Linked DNA regions of Pseudosulfitobacter sp. DSM 107133. The protein of the gene in region 1 interacts with the protein of each later gene in a pairwise test. Links are inferred from orthologs where the notes say so. Each region holds a gene or a part of one and is shown in the gene's direction. Other genes may lie near its edges. The genes, in order: eno and rpe.

Region 1 (8,197 bases):
CCCGACGTGGAACAGCTGTATGCCCGTGCCTCGGCCATTGATGCGGGCATTTCCATTGCCACGGTGTACCGCACGGTCAAACTGTTCGAAGAGGCCGGCATTCTGGACAAACTGGAATTCGGTGACGGGCGTGCGCGCTATGAAGATGCCGAACGCGAACACCACGACCACCTGATCGACATGCAGTCGGGCGAAGTGATCGAATTTGTCGATGAAGAGATCGAAGCCCTGCAAGAGCGGATTGCCGCCAAACTGGGTTTTGAGCTGCGCGGTCACCGGCTTGAGCTTTACGGCGTGCCGTTGAAGAAATAGGGCGAAGGGGGCACTGTTGAAGTGCCATTAACTCACGGGATGGTACTGCGGTATCACCCCCTACCCGAATTGGACCCGACATGCCTGTTGATCGCGACCGCCCGCTTCTTGCCGTGTTGATTGACGCCGATAACGTGCCGGCCAAACACGCCGCCGCTATCTTGCGCGAAGTGACCACCATTGGCGAACCGGCCCTGCGCCGCGTGTATGGTGACTGGTCGACGGGGCGTCTGCGCAACTGGTCCGAACATGTTCTGTCTCTGGGGCTGGTGGCGCATCAGGAAACTGCGAACACATCGGGCAAGAACGCCAGCGACATCGGTCTGGTGATCGACGCGATGGACATCCTGCACACGCGTCGCTTTGACGGCTTTGTGCTGGTATCCTCGGACAGCGACTTTACCTCGCTTGCGAACCGTCTGCGCGAGGACGGGCTGACCGTGATCGGCATTGGCGAGAAAAAGACGCCCGAGGCGCTGCGCAACGTGTGCAACCGGTTCATCTTTATCGAAAACCTTGGTCCCAGCGACGAGGGCCCTGCCCCCGCCATGCGCGAAAAGTCACGCGATGCCTTGCCCCTGATCGAGGCTGCGATGGAAAAGATCGAACGCGAGGACGAATGGTATTCGCTGGGCCAGATCGGGCAGACCATCCAGTCGTCGCACCCCGATTTCGATACGCGCACCTATGGGCATTCCAAGCTGAGCGCGCTGGTGCGCGACATCACCGAAATCGAGACTCGCAGGGACGGCAACCAGCTGATGATCCGCCTGCAAGCCTGAGGCTCAGAGCACCAGATTGTCATCCTGCTCTTCGGCGCGGCTTTCGTCATGGGCGGCCAGCGCAATGCCGAAGGTCAGGATGCCAACACGTCCTGCGGTCATCAGCACAATAATGATCAACTTGCCCAGGTCTGTCAGATCGCCGGTGATTCCCGTGCTCAGCCCCACCGTGCCCATGGCCGACACCGCCTCGAACAGCAGCGATTCAAAACTGTGGCCGCTTTCGGTCAGCAACAGCAAGAACAACGCCACTCCGCACATGCCCGAATAATAGGCCAGCGAGGCCGTGGCCATATTCAGCTTTTCATCCGACACGCGGCGCTTGAAAAACCGCACGGCCTCGCGGTTCTTCAGCGTTGAACGGACCAGCCCCAGCAAGGCGGCAAACGACGTGGTTTTCAGCCCGCCCCCGGTGCCTGCGGGCGACGCCCCCACCACCATCAGCCCCATCAGGATCATCAGCACCGCCTGCGACATGCCGCTGATCGACACCGTGTTAAAGCCCACCGTGGTGCTGGCCGACATGGTTTGAAAAAACGACGCCATCAACCGTTCATCCGGCGGCAGGGCACGCAGTTCCGGTTCGGTCACGAACAGGATCAGCGTGCCCAGCGACAGCAACACCAGCGTGATGCGCACGATCACCTTTGACGTAAACCCCAACATCCGCGGCCGCCCCAGAATGGCCCGCCAGCCGTCAACAATAATCAAGAACCCCATGGCCCCGAACAGGCTGAGGATCGAGATCGCCAGATTGATACCCACGTGGTCGTGAAACTGCGTCAGCGAGTCGCCAAACAGGCTGAACCCCGCCGTGCAAAACGCTGAAATACTGTGAAAAACTGCCATCCACATGGCATCGGGAACCCCGGCCTGATGAAACATCAGATATAAGGCAGCCGCGCCGATCCCCTCGCAGATCAGGGTGAACCAGACCACGGAACGCAGGAACATCACCGGCGAAATGCCTTCGGGCAGGTTGAACGCCTGTCGCACGGTGTGGGTGCGCACGCGCCCCAGCCGGTGATAGACCGACAACACCGCGAAGGATCCGATGGTCATATAGCCCAGGCCGCCCGCCTGGATCAGCAGCAGCATCACCAGTTCACCGAACCGGCTGAAGCTGCCACCTATGGCCACTGTCGCCAGCCCCGTCGTTGACACCGCCGACACCGAGGTGAACAGCGTATCTATCGCCCCGACCGGCTGAACCTGTGATACCGGCATCGACAAGAATGCCCAGCCTGCCAACATGTAAGAGACATAGCCAAACAGCAAAAGCCGTGCGGGAGCTGCCTGCATCAGACCGATCCGACCGCGCAAGGCCAGCCGGATCACATTTCGTTTGATACCCACCACAGATGCCTTTTTGCGGTTTCCATCCAGAACGCTGCGTGGCGACGGCAGGTTCAGCTGATCCTGTCTGTTTTGCGCCTTGCAACTGCAACCGATTATCCCCATCCCCACGACAACACAAGAATGGGGTCGGACGTTGGACAATTTACGCGGTGCGTTGATCATGGTTCTGGCCATGCTGGGCTTTGCCATCGAAGACAGTTTTATCAAGCTTTTGTCGCTCGATATACCCGTGGGACAGATACTTGGCCTGCTGGGAATCGGCGGCGCGGCGATCTTTGCCGTCATGGTGCGCGCGCAGGATCAGGCGCTGTTTCCACGCACTGCATTGTCCGGCACGGTGCTGTTGCGCAACGCCGGAGAGCTGTTCGGCACGCTGGGTTTCGTTACCGCAATCGCGCTGATTCCCCTGTCCACGGCCTCGGCCATCTTGCAGGCCACGCCGCTGGTGGTCACGTTGGGGGCCGCCCTGTTTCTGGGGGATCCGGTGGGCTGGCGGCGCTGGACCGCGATCCTTGTCGGCTTTGCCGGCGTACTGTTGGTGATCCGCCCGGGTTTTGACGGCTTTGACATCCTGTCGCTGTTTGCCTTGCAGGGGGTCATAGGTCTGGCCATCCGCGATCTGGCGACACGGCGTGTGCCTGCAACAACTTCGTCCATGCAGTTGAGTTTTCTGGCCTTTCTTACGCTGGTGCCCACCGGGGCCGTTCTGTTGGTGGTCAGCGGCACGCCCCTGGTCCGCCCCGAACCGATGCACTGGTTGTTAATGGGGGGCGCCGTGGCCTTTGGCGTGGTGTCCTATTACGGGATCGTCGCGGCCATGCGCATCGGCGAGATCAGCTTTGTCACCCCGTTCCGCTATTCGCGGCTGGTGTTCGCGCTGTTCATCAGCCTGTTGGCATTTAACGAAAGCGTTGATTTGCTGACCTATGTGGGGGCTGCGATCATCGTGGCCTCGGGTGTTTATACGGTCTGGCGCGAACGCCGCATGGGCCGCAAAACCGCTGCGGGGCCGATCACACCCCTTCCCCTGCGCATCGACCCAAGTTATGAGGCTGGCGAGCCCAGCACAAAGGACATTTCCCAATGAGCACCATCATAGACATTCACGCCCGCGAAATCCTCGACAGCCGTGGCAACCCCACCGTCGAAGTCGATGTGATCCTGGAAGACGGCACAATGGGGCGCGCAGCCGTGCCATCGGGTGCCTCGACAGGCGCCTATGAAGCGGTCGAAAAGCGCGATGGTGACAAAGCCCGTTACATGGGCAAGGGCGTGCTGGAAGCCTGCGCGGCCGTCAACGGCGAGATCGCCGAGGCGCTGGTGGGCATTGATGCCACCGAGCAGGTCGAGATCGACGAGATCATGATCGAACTGGACGGCACCGAAAACAAAAGCCGTCTGGGCGCGAATGCCATTCTGGGCGTGTCACTGGCCGCTGCCAAAGCGGCTGCCGATTATTGTTCGCAACCGCTGTACCGCTATGTCGGCGGCACCTCGGCGCGCGTGCTGCCGGTGCCGATGATGAACATCATCAATGGCGGCGAACATGCCGACAACCCCATCGACATTCAGGAATTCATGATCATGCCGGTGTCGGCCACCAACATCCGCGAAGCGGTGCGCATGGGGTCCGAAGTGTTCCACACCCTGAAAAAAGAACTGTCCGCCGTGGGCCTGTCCACCGGCATCGGCGACGAAGGCGGCTTTGCGCCCAACATCAGCTCATCACGCGACGCGCTGGATTTTATCCTCAAGTCGATTGAAAAAGCAGGCTACAAGCCCGGCGAAGACATCTATCTGGCGCTGGATTGTGCGGCGACCGAATATTACCGCGATGGCAAATACGAACTGTCCGGCGAAGGCAAATCGCTGACCTCGGACGAAAACGTGGCCTATCTGGCAGCGCTGGTGAACGATTACCCGATCATCTCGATCGAGGACGGCATGTCCGAAGACGACTGGGACGGCTGGAAGGCCCTGACCGAAGTGCTGGGCGACAAGGTGCAGCTGGTGGGTGACGATCTGTTCGTGACCAACCCCGTGCGTCTGGCCGACGGCATCGCGCGCGGTTGCGCGAACTCGATGCTGGTCAAGGTCAACCAGATCGGCAGCCTGACCGAAACGCTGAAAGCCGTCGATATGGCGCACCGTGCGGGCTATACCAACGTGATGTCGCACCGCTCGGGCGAGACCGAGGATGCCACCATTGCCGACCTTGCTGTTGCCACCAACTGCGGCCAGATCAAGACCGGTTCGCTGGCACGGTCCGACCGGCTGGCAAAATACAACCAGCTGATCCGCATCGAGGAAGCGCTGGGCGAGACCGCCGAATTCGCGGGCCGCAGCATCCTGCGCTGAATGCCCCTGACGATCCGCCCCGCCCGGTTCCCGGACGATGCACAGGCGCTGGCGCGCCTGTGCTGGGGCTATCGCGATCTGCTGGCGGCGCGCTGTGCCGCGACGCCGGCAATTGTCGACACCTACTATTCCCATGACAGCTATGGCGCGCTGATCGACGATCTGCCGCGCATTCATGCCCGTCCTGCGGGCAACATCCTGCTGGCCGATCTGGACGGCACGGTCGTGGGCTGTGCGATGTATTACCCGCTGACCCTGCCCGCCACCTGCGAGATCAAACGTGTCTTTGTCAGCGACAGCGCGCGCGGGCATGGCGCAGGCAAGGCATTGATGCGCGCCGCAATGCAGCGCGCCCGCGCCGATGGATACGACCGCATGGTGCTGGACACGATGTATCTGCTGACCGAAGCCATTGCACTGTACGAGGCGCTGGGCTTTGCCCCCTGTGCGCCGTTCTATGACCCCGATCCCGCATTTGCGCCGATCCTGCGGTTCTACGATCACCCGCTTTAGACTGCTGCCCTAGCGCTCAGTCGCTTGGTGCGTTGGGATCGTAATCGTGAAGGTGGTGCCGACGCCCAGCTCACTGACATAATGAATGCTCCCGCCGTGACGCAGCATCAACTGCTTCGAAATGTGCATACCCAAACCGCTGCCGTAGACCTTTTTCGTATCTGTGGCGTCCACTTGGGTAAACCGGCCGAACACCATCTCCTCGGAGCCCGCCGGAATGCCCGCACCGCTGTCCTTGATCGAGACATAGGCCATGCCCGCTTCGACTGACAGGTTTACCTCGACGAAGCTGTTCGGGTTCGAGAACTTCACCGCATTGGACAAAACGTTCACGATCACTTGTTGCAAACGGTCGGCGTCGGCCTGGATGACCACCCTCTCAAGATGTTTCTGGTACAGGATCTTGATGTTCTTTTCGGGCAGAAAGGTCTCCATGCCGTCAACCGCATCCAGAATAATCCCGTTCAGATCACAGTTGTCCAGTTGCAACCGAAAATCCGAGCTTTCCAGCCGCTGTGTTTCCAGAAGGTCATTGACCAACTTGCCCAGCGTTGCCGCGTTCTTGGTTGCCAGTTCAAGCAGTCTTTCGGCCTGTTCGGGCGAGGTTTGTGTACGATTGCGCGTCAGCAGCTGCAACGATCCATTGATCACCGTCAGAGGCGTGCGCAGCTCGTGGCTGACGGTTGCGAGGAACTGGTTTTGCAACCGTTCCGAGTTGATCGCACGGTCGGCAGCGATTTTCTGGATCGTGACGTCGACAAAGGACACGGCCCACCCCAAAAGCCGTTGACCACGCCCCAGCGACATCGGATAGGCGCGCGGCACGAAATAGCGCCCGCCGTTCTCCACCTCCATCGTTTCGGGCAAGTGTTTTTGGGAGATCAATATTTCAAACACCCGGCCCATGCCGTCGATGTCGGACAAAGCCCCTTTGGCAATGCCCTGATCGTGCATCAGCTGTTTCGCTGAATGGTTTGTTTCAAGCAACGTGCCATTTGCATCCACAACGAAAATCAGCTCGCGCGAGTTGTAGTACAGCAGATCACGTGCAATCGCGGTCACATCCACCCAGCGGTTGTCGATGATCATCCAGCCGACCAGTCCGATCGAGAAGGCAAAGGAAAGCGGCGTGGGATCCATCCCGAAAACCATGACACCGAAGATGATGTAGGACAGGTTGAACACAATCGGGATCGCGGTGACAAAGAACAGCTTCTTAAAGAAGCCTTTGACAGCCGGATTGGCCGCACGCACCGCACGCGCCACAATCACGCAACTGGCCAGAATGATCGCGTACAGAAAGGCAATCGCCACAAAATACAAGGGCCCGTGGTCATAGATGACAAACGACGTATCGCCCTGAACCACCAACCGCGTTTGCGCGCCGTACAAAAGGCCATGGAACCTATTTGTCGTTGCAGCAACCAAGATGTAGAAGGGGTGGAAAATCACTCCCACGATCACGACCGCGCGACCAACTTTTCGGCTAAGCGCAAATTCGTACAAAAAGAACGACCAGGCCGTGGGCATCAATACGATGGACGGCCACGCCAGCTCCGCCCAGAGCACCTTGCACGCCTGGCTTGGAACTGAAACCTCCATCGCAATGGCAACAAGCCAGCCCAGCATGCCAATGTTGGTCAAAAGAAACCACCTGTGGCCGGGCAATCCCTTGTTCCCGCGCGCCCACAGGATGACACAGCACACCACAAAGGCGGTCGCCCCCACCAACTGTACGGCGGGAAGGCTTATATCGACACTAAAGCACTGAAAGAATTGGGTAAAAATACCGAGTTCCTAAGCCAAATTAAACTTTCACAAAAAACATAGCAAGGTCGCCAAGTCGGAAGGGTTGCCCCTGATTTTGACTAATATTCTCTCCTGGACTTCACAACCAAAAATTGTGTTATTTTAATTGAACCCTCGCTTTAGGCGAGCTTTCAGGCAGCCCGTGCGCAGCATGCTTTTTACCTGTGCAGCCATCCACGGACCAAAAACTTGAAAATCTGTACCACATCTTCTGGACGAAAATATGGCTAGGCGGGCTTTTGAAACCGCTGCGGACCATATGGCGCGATCAAATCGCTTTGGTGGTTGCTCAGCGGCTTGTCCAGCACCCCTGCCGCCACCAGTTCGCCCGCCAGCGGGGCCAGCGTGATACCCGAATGCATCACTGCCATATGCAGCCCCCCGGGGCCGCAGGGGCCCATCACCGGCAACCCGTCCTGCGGCACGGGGCGCATGGCCAGCGTCACCTGTTCCCAGCGCAGGGCCACCTCGGGCAGCAAGGCTTGCAGACGCGCCATCGCGGTATCGGCCATCAGGTCGGGGCGGTCGCTGATGCGTTCGGCGACGTCGGACTGGTGGCTGGCAGCGGTCGGCGCGATGATGCGCCCCGATGCGTCCTGACGGAACTCTTGCCCGGGTGCGGCCATCACATGCGACAGCACAGGGGCCACAGGCGCGCTGCGCAACAACAGACCGGGGCGCGACAGCATCGGCAGCGCCACACCGACCGTGGCCAGCAATTCGGTGCTGCCGGTACCACCACACACCACCACGCGATCGGCCGGAATCACCCCTTGGTCAATGCGCACGCCACAGACCACACCGCCGCGCGTCTCGATCCCCAAGGCCTGCACGCCCAGCATCAGCCGCGCCCCCGATCCAGTGGCCGCGTCAATCAACACCTGCGCCAGCGGGACGGTTTCGGCCACGCCCTCGGTGTCAAAGGCCAGAGCGCGTTCCGGCGGGTGCGCCACCTGCGGTTCGCGCGCGGAAAACCCTGCGCGGTCAATGATTTCAACGCCATAGCCCAAGGCCACAAGATCCGCCGCCTGCGCCTCCAGCGCGCCGCCCTTCTCTTCCCAGCA
Region 2 (8,066 bases), 1.2 Mb from region 1 along the record:
GCTCGGCCGGCTTCATCGGATACTTCACCGCCCGCCGTCTGCTGGATCAGGGCTGGCGGGTGATCGGGCTGGACGCGATGACCGACTATTACGATGTGACGCTGAAAGAACGGCGTCACGCGATGCTGAACCAAAGCGCTGGCTTCACCGCCCTGACCGAACGGCTGGAAACACCCGGCACCCTGCTGGACCTTTTCGACAAACACCACCCCGACGCGGTCATCCACCTGGCCGCCCAGGCGGGCGTGCGCTATTCCATCGACAACCCGCGCTCTTACGTCGAGGCGAATCTCGTCGGCACCTTCGAACTGCTCGAAGCCGCCCGCGCCTTTCCGCCTGCCCATATGCTGCTGGCCTCAACCTCCTCGGTCTACGGCGCCAACACGCAGATGCCCTATACCGAGGCCGACAAGGTCGACAGCCAGATGTCATTCTACGCCGCCACCAAGAAGGCGACCGAGAACATGGCCCACAGCTATGCGCATCTTTATGATCTGCCGATCACAATGTTCCGCTTTTTCACTGTCTACGGGCCATGGGGCCGCCCCGACATGGCCCACTTCAAATTCACCCGCGCGATCCTGAATGGCGAGGCGATCGACGTCTACAATCACGGCGACATGATGCGCGATTTCACCTATATCGACGATCTGACCGCCGCCATCAGCGCCCTGATCGACGCGGCCCCCGAGCGGGGCAAACCTGTCGCGGGCGACAGCCTCAGCCCCGTGGCACCGCACCGCATTGTCAACATCGGCAACGGCGCGCCGGTCAAGCTGATGGATTTCATCGCCGCCATCGAAACCGCCTGCGGCACGCCTGCACAGATCAATTTCAAGGACATGCAGCCCGGCGATGTTCCCGCCACATGGGCCGATGCAACCCTGCTGGAAACCCTGACCGGCAAACGCCCCGCCACGCCGATCCAGACCGGCATCGACGCCTTCGTCGCGTGGTATCGCGATTATTACCAGATCTGACCCTTCATCTTGCCAAATAAACTCCCGCCGGAGGCTCCCGCACTTTCCACAATGCACATCGCCCGCTATAGACAGCCCGACCCCAACACCCAAAGGCTGCCCTCATGACCTTCGACCGCGCGATCAAAATTGCCCCTTCCATCCTTGCCGCCGATTTCGCCAATTTCGGTGCCGAATGCGCCGCTGCCGAAGCGCAGGGCGCCGATTGGATTCATGTAGACGTGATGGATGGCCATTTCGTGCCCAACATCACCTTTGGCCCCGCCACCTGTGCGGCGATCCGGCCCCACATCAAGGGCGTGATGGACGTGCACCTGATGATCTCGCCGGTTGATGCCTATATCGACGCTTTCGCGCAGGCCGGCGCCGATGTTCTGACCGCCCATATCGAAGCCGGCCCGCACATCCACCGCACCCTGCAAGCGATCCGCGCGGCGGGCTGCAAGGCCGGTGTGGCGCTGAACCCCGGCACGCCTGCATCCGCCGTCGCGGAGCTGATGGACATGGTTGATCTGGTCTGCGTGATGACCGTGAACCCAGGTTTCGGTGGGCAAAAATTCATCGACATGACCACCAAGATCAAAACCCTGCGCAGCATGATCGGTGACCGCCCCATTCACATCGAAATTGACGGTGGCGTTGATCCCAAGACCGCGCCGCTGGTCGCCCAGGCCGGCGCCGATGTGCTGGTGGCAGGCTCTGCCGTGTTCAAGGGCGGCTCGGTCCAGAACCCCGCCCCTTACGGCGAAAACATCCGCGCCATTCGCGCCGCTGCCGAAGGTGTCTGGGCCTAAAAGCCCGCAGTCAAAGCCTCAGCCGATCTGATCGGCAAAGGCTTCCAGCAGTTTATGCTTCAGGATCTTGCCCGTGGGTGCCGCGGGCAAGGACGACGCCAGAATGATCTGGCTGGGGCGTTTATAGCCCGCCAGCCGCTCGGCGGCAAAGGCGCGCAATGCATCAACGCTGACATCGTCGCCATCGGCCACCTGACAAAAAGCCAGCACCTTTTCGTCGCCGTCCACCTTATGCCCGATCACCGCCGCCTGAATCACCTGCGGGTGATCGTTCAGCGCCGCCTCGACCTCGGGCGGATAGACATTGAAACCGCCATGAATAATCAGTTCCTTGGACCGGCCCACGATGTGCAGGTGCCCCTTTTCGTCGATACGCCCCAGATCACCGGTGTGCAGCCAGCCGTCGGCAGACAACACCTTGGCCGTTTCTTCGGGGTTCTTGTAATAGCCCTTCATGATCTGCGGGCCGCGGGTGATCACCTCGCCCACGCCATCGCCCGATCCGGGCGCGTCCATGTCCAGCGCCACTTCGACCCCCGGCAGGGCGGGGCCAACCGAAATATCCGGGTCACCGATCGCATTGGTGGTGGCAGCGGTGCCTGCGCTGGTTTCGGTCATACCGTAACCGTTCTGCAAGGCGACGCCATAGAACGCCTCGGCCTGACGTTTCCACGCCGGGTCCAGCGGGGCCGCGCCGGAGGAGACATAGCGCAACGTCGGGCTGTCCAGCCGCGTGTACCCCATCTTGCGCGTGTAGGCCATCAACAGCGCATGCATCTGCGGCACGGCGGAATAAAGCGTGACGCCGGTTTTCAACGCCTCGTAGGTCGCCGCCACATCGAACCGCGCCGCCAGCCGCACAGGTGCGCCGGTATAGACCGCCGCCGCCATGACCGAGCACATGCCGAACACATGGGTCATCGGCAGCACGCCATAGATCACGTCATCGGGTGTCATATTACGCAGGTTGGACGAGGTCAGCCCGCCAAAGCGCACATTGTCATGGGTCAACATCACGCCCTTGGGCGTGCCGGTGGTACCGGTGGTGTACAGCAGGATCGCGACGTCGGTGGCCGCATCTGGTTCGCCGCCCTCAAGCGCTGCGAAAGATAGCGTGCCATAGAGGCCCGCCACCTCGACCGCGCCGAACCGTGCGCCATGGGCCGCCGCATCCGGCGACGCGGCGCTGGTGCAGACCAGCGCGCTGGGTTCTGCGTGGTCGATGATTTTCTGCACTTCGCCCGCCGTCTGGCGCGCGTTGAACGGCACCACGGTGGCCCCGATCTTCCAAGCGCCGAACAGCAGTGCCACGGCGGCCACGCAGTTTTCGGACAGCATCAGAACACGGTCGCCCGCGACGACGCCCAGACCGGTCAGCCGCGCGCCGATGTCGTCAGCGGCAGCGTCCAGTTCGGCGTAGGTCACACGCACACCGGTGTTGTCCTCGAACGCCAACCCGTCAGGTCGCGTGGCAACCTGATGCGCCAGAAAATCCTCGACCCGCGCGGTCATTTGTCAAACACCGGCGCGCGTTTTTCCAGAAATGCTGCGATGCCCTCGGCGGCCTCGTCAGCCCCCGCAGCCCAGGCCATACCGTCACGCTCGGTATCCAGTTGCGCGGCCTCGTCCTGATCATATGCGCGTGCCACCATCTCGCGGATGCGCCCTTGGGCGACGCGGGGACCTTTGGAAATGCGGTCCACGATGGCCAGCGCCGATGGCACCACATCATCCGCCGCACTCAGCTGGCTGACGACACCCAGGGCCTGCATCCGTTCCGCGGTCACCGGCTGCGCCAGCACGCACATCTCCATCGCCAGCTGGCGCGGGACCATTCGGGCCAGATGCGCGGTCAGGCCGCCATCCGGCACCAGTCCTGCATTGACATAAGAGGCGGTGAATTTCGCACCTTCCTCTGCCACGATCATGTCACAGGCCAGCGCAATGGACGCGCCCGCGCCTGCCGCACCGCCTTTGACGGCAGCGATCACCGGCACGGGGCTGTTGCGGATCAGGCGGATCAGGTTGTGCAGCTCGTCGATTTTTTCGCGCCGCGCATCCTCGGCCATATCACGCCGCGCGATCAGCACGTTCAGGTTACCGCCCGCACAAAAGAACCCACCCTGCGACGTCAGCACCACCGCGCGAATGCGCGGCTCCTGCGCCTTGGCAAAGGCCTCTTCGATCACCGCATACAGCTCGGGCGACAAGGCACCGCGCATATGCACATTGCCGTTCCAGACAATCAGACTGTCGCCCGTATCCTCAAGATATGGATCACTCATCCCCGTCCCTCCGCTACCTTTTTGTAAACGCCGGTGGCCGTCGCCAAGAGACGGCCGTCTTCGTGATGCAATTCGCCTTCGGCAAACATCAGGTTGCGCCCGCCGCCGGTGATCTTGCCGGTGGCGATCACCCGCCCGCCGGGGGCGGGGGCAATGAATTGCGTGTTCATCGAAACAGTCAGGAATTTGGCGCTGCCATCCTCGGACACATGCACCGCCGCGCCATAGCCCATCGCATTGTCGAGAAGACAGGCAATGATACCGCCATGCAGAACACCATGCCGGTTTCCATGCTGCGCGCCGACATCCAGCACGCAGCGTCCTTTTCCATCTTTGGCCGAAATATCAACCACATACCCCAAGAGCGTTTGCGCGCCCGTCTCGTCGCGGATGATGCCCGGCCCGTCCATCATCTCAGGCAGCACTCAGCGCGATAAAGCGTTCCAGATGGTGATCGGTGTCGCCAAAGCGGTGATCGGCCATGGTGATACGCTTGGCGATATGAGCCAGTTCGTATTCCTGCGTCATGGCGATGCCGCCGTGCATCTGGATCGCTTCCTCGGCAATCAGACGACCGGCGCGGCCCAACAGGTTTTTCGCCGCCGAAATGTTGAGATCGCGAATGCGGGTCTCTTCGTTCAGGTTGCCCGCCGCGTTGATGACGGCGCTGCGCGCCTGTTCCATTTCGATCAGCATGTCCGCCATGCGGTGTGCCAGCGCCTGAAAGGTGCCGATGGGGCGGCCGAACTGTTTGCGCGTGCCAAGATAGTCGTTGGTCAGCCGTGTTGCCGTGTCCATCGCGCCCAGAGTTTCAGCACATTGCGCAGTGGTCGCCAGCGCAATCACGTCAGACAGCACGGCAAAGCCGTCTTCGCTCAGCAGTTCGCCCTCGACACCGTCCAGAGTCACCTCGGCGGCGCGGCCACCGGCCAGCAGGGGATAGCCCTGAATGGTCAGACCCGGCGCGTCCTTGGCCACAAGGTACAGCGAAATGCCTGCCTCGTCCGCGACGTCGCCGCTGGTGCGGGCCGAAACGATCAGGTGATCTGCCATTTCGGCGTTCATCACCACCGCCTTGCGCCCGTTCAGCTTGCCCCCGTCCACAGAGGTACGCACATGGCTCAGGTCATAGCGGCTGGTCGGCTCGCCATGGGCCACGGCCAGTTGCAGGCCGCCACCGATCATCTCTTCGACCAGATCGGATTTGTCACAGGCGGCCAGGATGCGGCCCCCGATCAATGCGCTGTCCATGAACGGTTCGACCACGCCCGCGCGGCCCAGTTCCTCGAACACCACGGCGATGTCGAAACCCGCACCGCCAAAGCCGCCCTGCTCTTCGGTGAACAGCGCGCCGATGACGCCCAGTTCGGCCAGCTGCGCCCAGACGTCTGTCGACATGCCGGCCGCGCTTTCGAGAATCTCGTTGCGCGTGGCTGTGGAATATTTGTCCCGCAGGTAGCGCCGCAGGCTGTCTTGCAGCATTTGCCGCTCTTCTGTCAGATCAAAGTTCATTGACCGCCTCCCATCATGACCTTCGCGATGATGCCGCGTTGGATTTCGTTGCTGCCGCCAAAGATCGACAGCTTGCGATTGTTGAAATACTGCGCCGCGACCGGACCGGCCTCGTGCGGATCGGGCAAGGCTTCGTTGCTGCCTTCGATCGCTTCCGAGGCAAAGGGCATCGCGTAGGGGCCAACGGCCCGACGTGCCAGATCGTTGATTTCCTGACGGATGATCGTGCCCTTGACCTTCAGCATCGACGCTTCAACCCCCGGCGCGCCACCGGCAGCAGCCTTCGAAATGATACGCAGGTTGCTGGTCGCCATCGCTTTCAGGTCAATCTCGACCTGCGCGACGCGTGCGGCAAAATGCGGGTTCGCCATCAGCGGCTTGCCTCCGGCCATTTCGGCGCGGGCAATGCGTTTCACGGTGTTCAGACCGGCCTGCGAGAACCCGACGCCCGCGATATTGGTGCGCTCGTGAGTCAGCAGATACTTGGCATAGGTCCAGCCCTTGTTTTCTTCGCCAACAAGGTTTTCGACCGGCACTTTGACGTCGTCAAAGAATACTTCGTTCACCTCGTGCGTGCCATCCAGCAGGATGATCGGGCGCACCTCGATGCCCGGGGTATTCATGTCGATCAGCAGGAACGAAATGCCCTCTTGCTGTTTCACGTCGGGGTCGGTGCGCACCAGGCAGAAGATCATGTTGGCGTGCTGGCCCAGCGTGGTCCATGTCTTTTGCCCGTTGACGATATAGTGGTCGCCATCACGCACGGCGCGGGTTTTCAGCGACGCGAGGTCAGAGCCGGCGCCCGGCTCGGAATAGCCCTGACACCACCAATCCTTGCCCTCAAGCAGACGTGGCAGCCAATAGTCCTGCTGCTCTTTCGAGCCGAACTTTTGCAGCACGGGCGCCAGCATCGACAGACCAAAGGGCACGATGCGCGGCGCGTGGTGTGCGGCGGCCTCTTCCTCGAAAATGTGACGCTGCACGGCGTTCCATTCGGCCCCGCCGAATTTCTTCGGCCAGTTCGGCGCAAGCCAGCCCTTGCTGTTCAGGATGGCATGCCATTTTTCCTGACCTTCCTTGCCCAGCTCTTCGCCAAGGCGGATCTTGTCCGACATCTCCTTGGGAAGCTCGTCACGCATGAATGCGCGAACCTCGTCGCGGAATGCCAGTTCTTCGTCGGTATAGCTCAGGTCCATATCCGGTCTCCTTATCGGGATCAGGCCGCAGCGGCCTTGTTGAGGTCGTCGAATGTCTTGCCTTCGGCCACCAGCTTTTCAAGCAGCGGCGCAATTTGCCAGAAATACGGATCTTCCTTCTGGTACTCTTTCATGTCGGCCAGCAGTTCGGGCAGGCCAACGATATCGGCCCATTTCAGCGGTCCCCCGTGATACCGCGGGAAGCCGTAGCCAAAGAGCAGCGTCATATCCACGTCCAGCGGACGGCGGGCAATGCCCTCGCCCACGACCTTGGCCGCTTCGTTGACCATCGCGGCCATATAGCGGCGCACGATCTCTTCCGAGGTGAAATCACGCGGGGTGATGCCCTGTTTGGCGCGCTCCTCTTCGATCAACGGCATCACGTCCGGGTTCGGCACGCGGGCCTTGGCCCCTGCGGAATAGTCGTAATAGCCCTTGCCGGTTTTCTGGCCAAAGTGGCCGTCTTCGCACAGCTTGTCGGCATAGGAGCTGTCACGCGCGCGCGGGTCGATGCCTTCGGCGCGTTTGCGTTTGCGCACGGCCCAGCCGATGTCCAGACCGGCAAGGTCGGCCACAGCATAGGGGCCCATGGCAAAACCGAAGGCTTCCAGCGCCTTGTCGATTTCATAAGGCGACGCACCGTCCAGGATCATGTGGTCGGCGGCGGTGCGATAGGTCGACAGAATGCGGTTGCCGATGAACCCGTCGCAGACACCGGCGCGCACGCTGATCTTGCTCATGCGTTTGCCCAGCTCGAACCCGGTGGCGACCACATCGGGCGCGGTCTTGTCGGCCACGACGATTTCCAACAGCTTCATCACATGCGCAGGCGAGAAGAAGTGCAACCCGATCACGTCCTCGGGACGGCTGGTGCAGGCGGCAATCTCGTTCACGTCCAGATAGGATGTGTTCGACGCAAGGATCGCGCCCTTTTTGCAAACGCGGTCCAGCTCGGTAAAGACTTTTTTCTTCACCGACATTTCCTCGAACACCGCCTCGATCACCAGATCGACATCGGACAGCGCGTCATAGCTGGTGACGACTGTTAGAATGCTGGTCAGGATCGCGTCATGTTTGTCCTGGCTGATCTTTCCACGTTTCAACGCGCCGCTGAGGTTGCCCGCGATGCGTTTGTGGGCCGCCTCTCCTGCTTCCGGCGTCATCTCCAGCAGCGTCACCTGCAAGCCCGACAGCAGGGCCGAGGTCGCGATACCCGCGCCCATGGTGCCGCCACCGATCACACCGATGTGCTGTAGGCTGCGGGGTTCAACGCCCTTCAGTTCCGGCAGGTTGCCCACG

Evidence for each region.
Region 2: the proteins of eno (region 1) and rpe interact in binary tests that used the Escherichia coli proteins (3 or more experiments, as listed by UniProt). The link is inferred for Pseudosulfitobacter sp. DSM 107133 from one-to-one orthologs.

Annotation. Positions count from the first base shown.
Region 1 is NZ_CP085154.1:1,791,618-1,799,814, reverse strand. Bases 2,675-5,673 are described here. They hold eno (phosphopyruvate hydratase), read left to right. Parts: upstream 2,675-3,536; coding sequence 3,537-4,811; downstream 4,812-5,673. Other genes in these bases: DSM107133_RS08805 (histidine kinase N-terminal 7TM domain-containing protein), read right to left, coding at 5,334-5,673; DSM107133_RS08810 (GNAT family N-acetyltransferase), read left to right, coding at 4,812-5,324; DSM107133_RS08820 (DMT family transporter), read left to right, coding at 2,675-3,540. Also shown: DSM107133_RS08835 (Fur family transcriptional regulator), read left to right, coding at 1-312; DSM107133_RS08830 (NYN domain-containing protein), read left to right, coding at 393-1,094; DSM107133_RS08825 (potassium transporter TrkG), read right to left, coding at 1,098-2,450; more of DSM107133_RS08820, read left to right, coding at 2,587-2,674; more of DSM107133_RS08805, read right to left, coding at 5,674-7,031; DSM107133_RS08800 (FAD-dependent oxidoreductase), read right to left, coding at 7,361-8,197. UniProt on the Escherichia coli protein: Catalyzes the reversible conversion of 2-phosphoglycerate (2-PG) into phosphoenolpyruvate (PEP). It is essential for the degradation of carbohydrates via glycolysis.
Region 2 is NZ_CP085154.1:570,314-578,379, reverse strand. The notes cover bases 62-2,929. They hold rpe (ribulose-phosphate 3-epimerase), read left to right. Parts: upstream 62-1,084; coding sequence 1,085-1,774; downstream 1,775-2,929. Other genes in these bases: DSM107133_RS02755 (class I adenylate-forming enzyme family protein), read right to left, coding at 1,793-2,929; DSM107133_RS02765 (SDR family NAD(P)-dependent oxidoreductase), read left to right, coding at 62-980. Outside these bases: more of DSM107133_RS02765, read left to right, coding at 1-61; more of DSM107133_RS02755, read right to left, coding at 2,930-3,286; DSM107133_RS02750 (enoyl-CoA hydratase family protein), read right to left, coding at 3,283-4,059; DSM107133_RS02745 (PaaI family thioesterase), read right to left, coding at 4,056-4,472; DSM107133_RS02740 (acyl-CoA dehydrogenase), read right to left, coding at 4,474-5,571; DSM107133_RS02735 (acyl-CoA dehydrogenase family protein), read right to left, coding at 5,568-6,767; DSM107133_RS02730 (FAD-dependent oxidoreductase), read right to left, coding at 6,788-8,066. UniProt on the Escherichia coli protein: Catalyzes the reversible epimerization of D-ribulose 5-phosphate to D-xylulose 5-phosphate.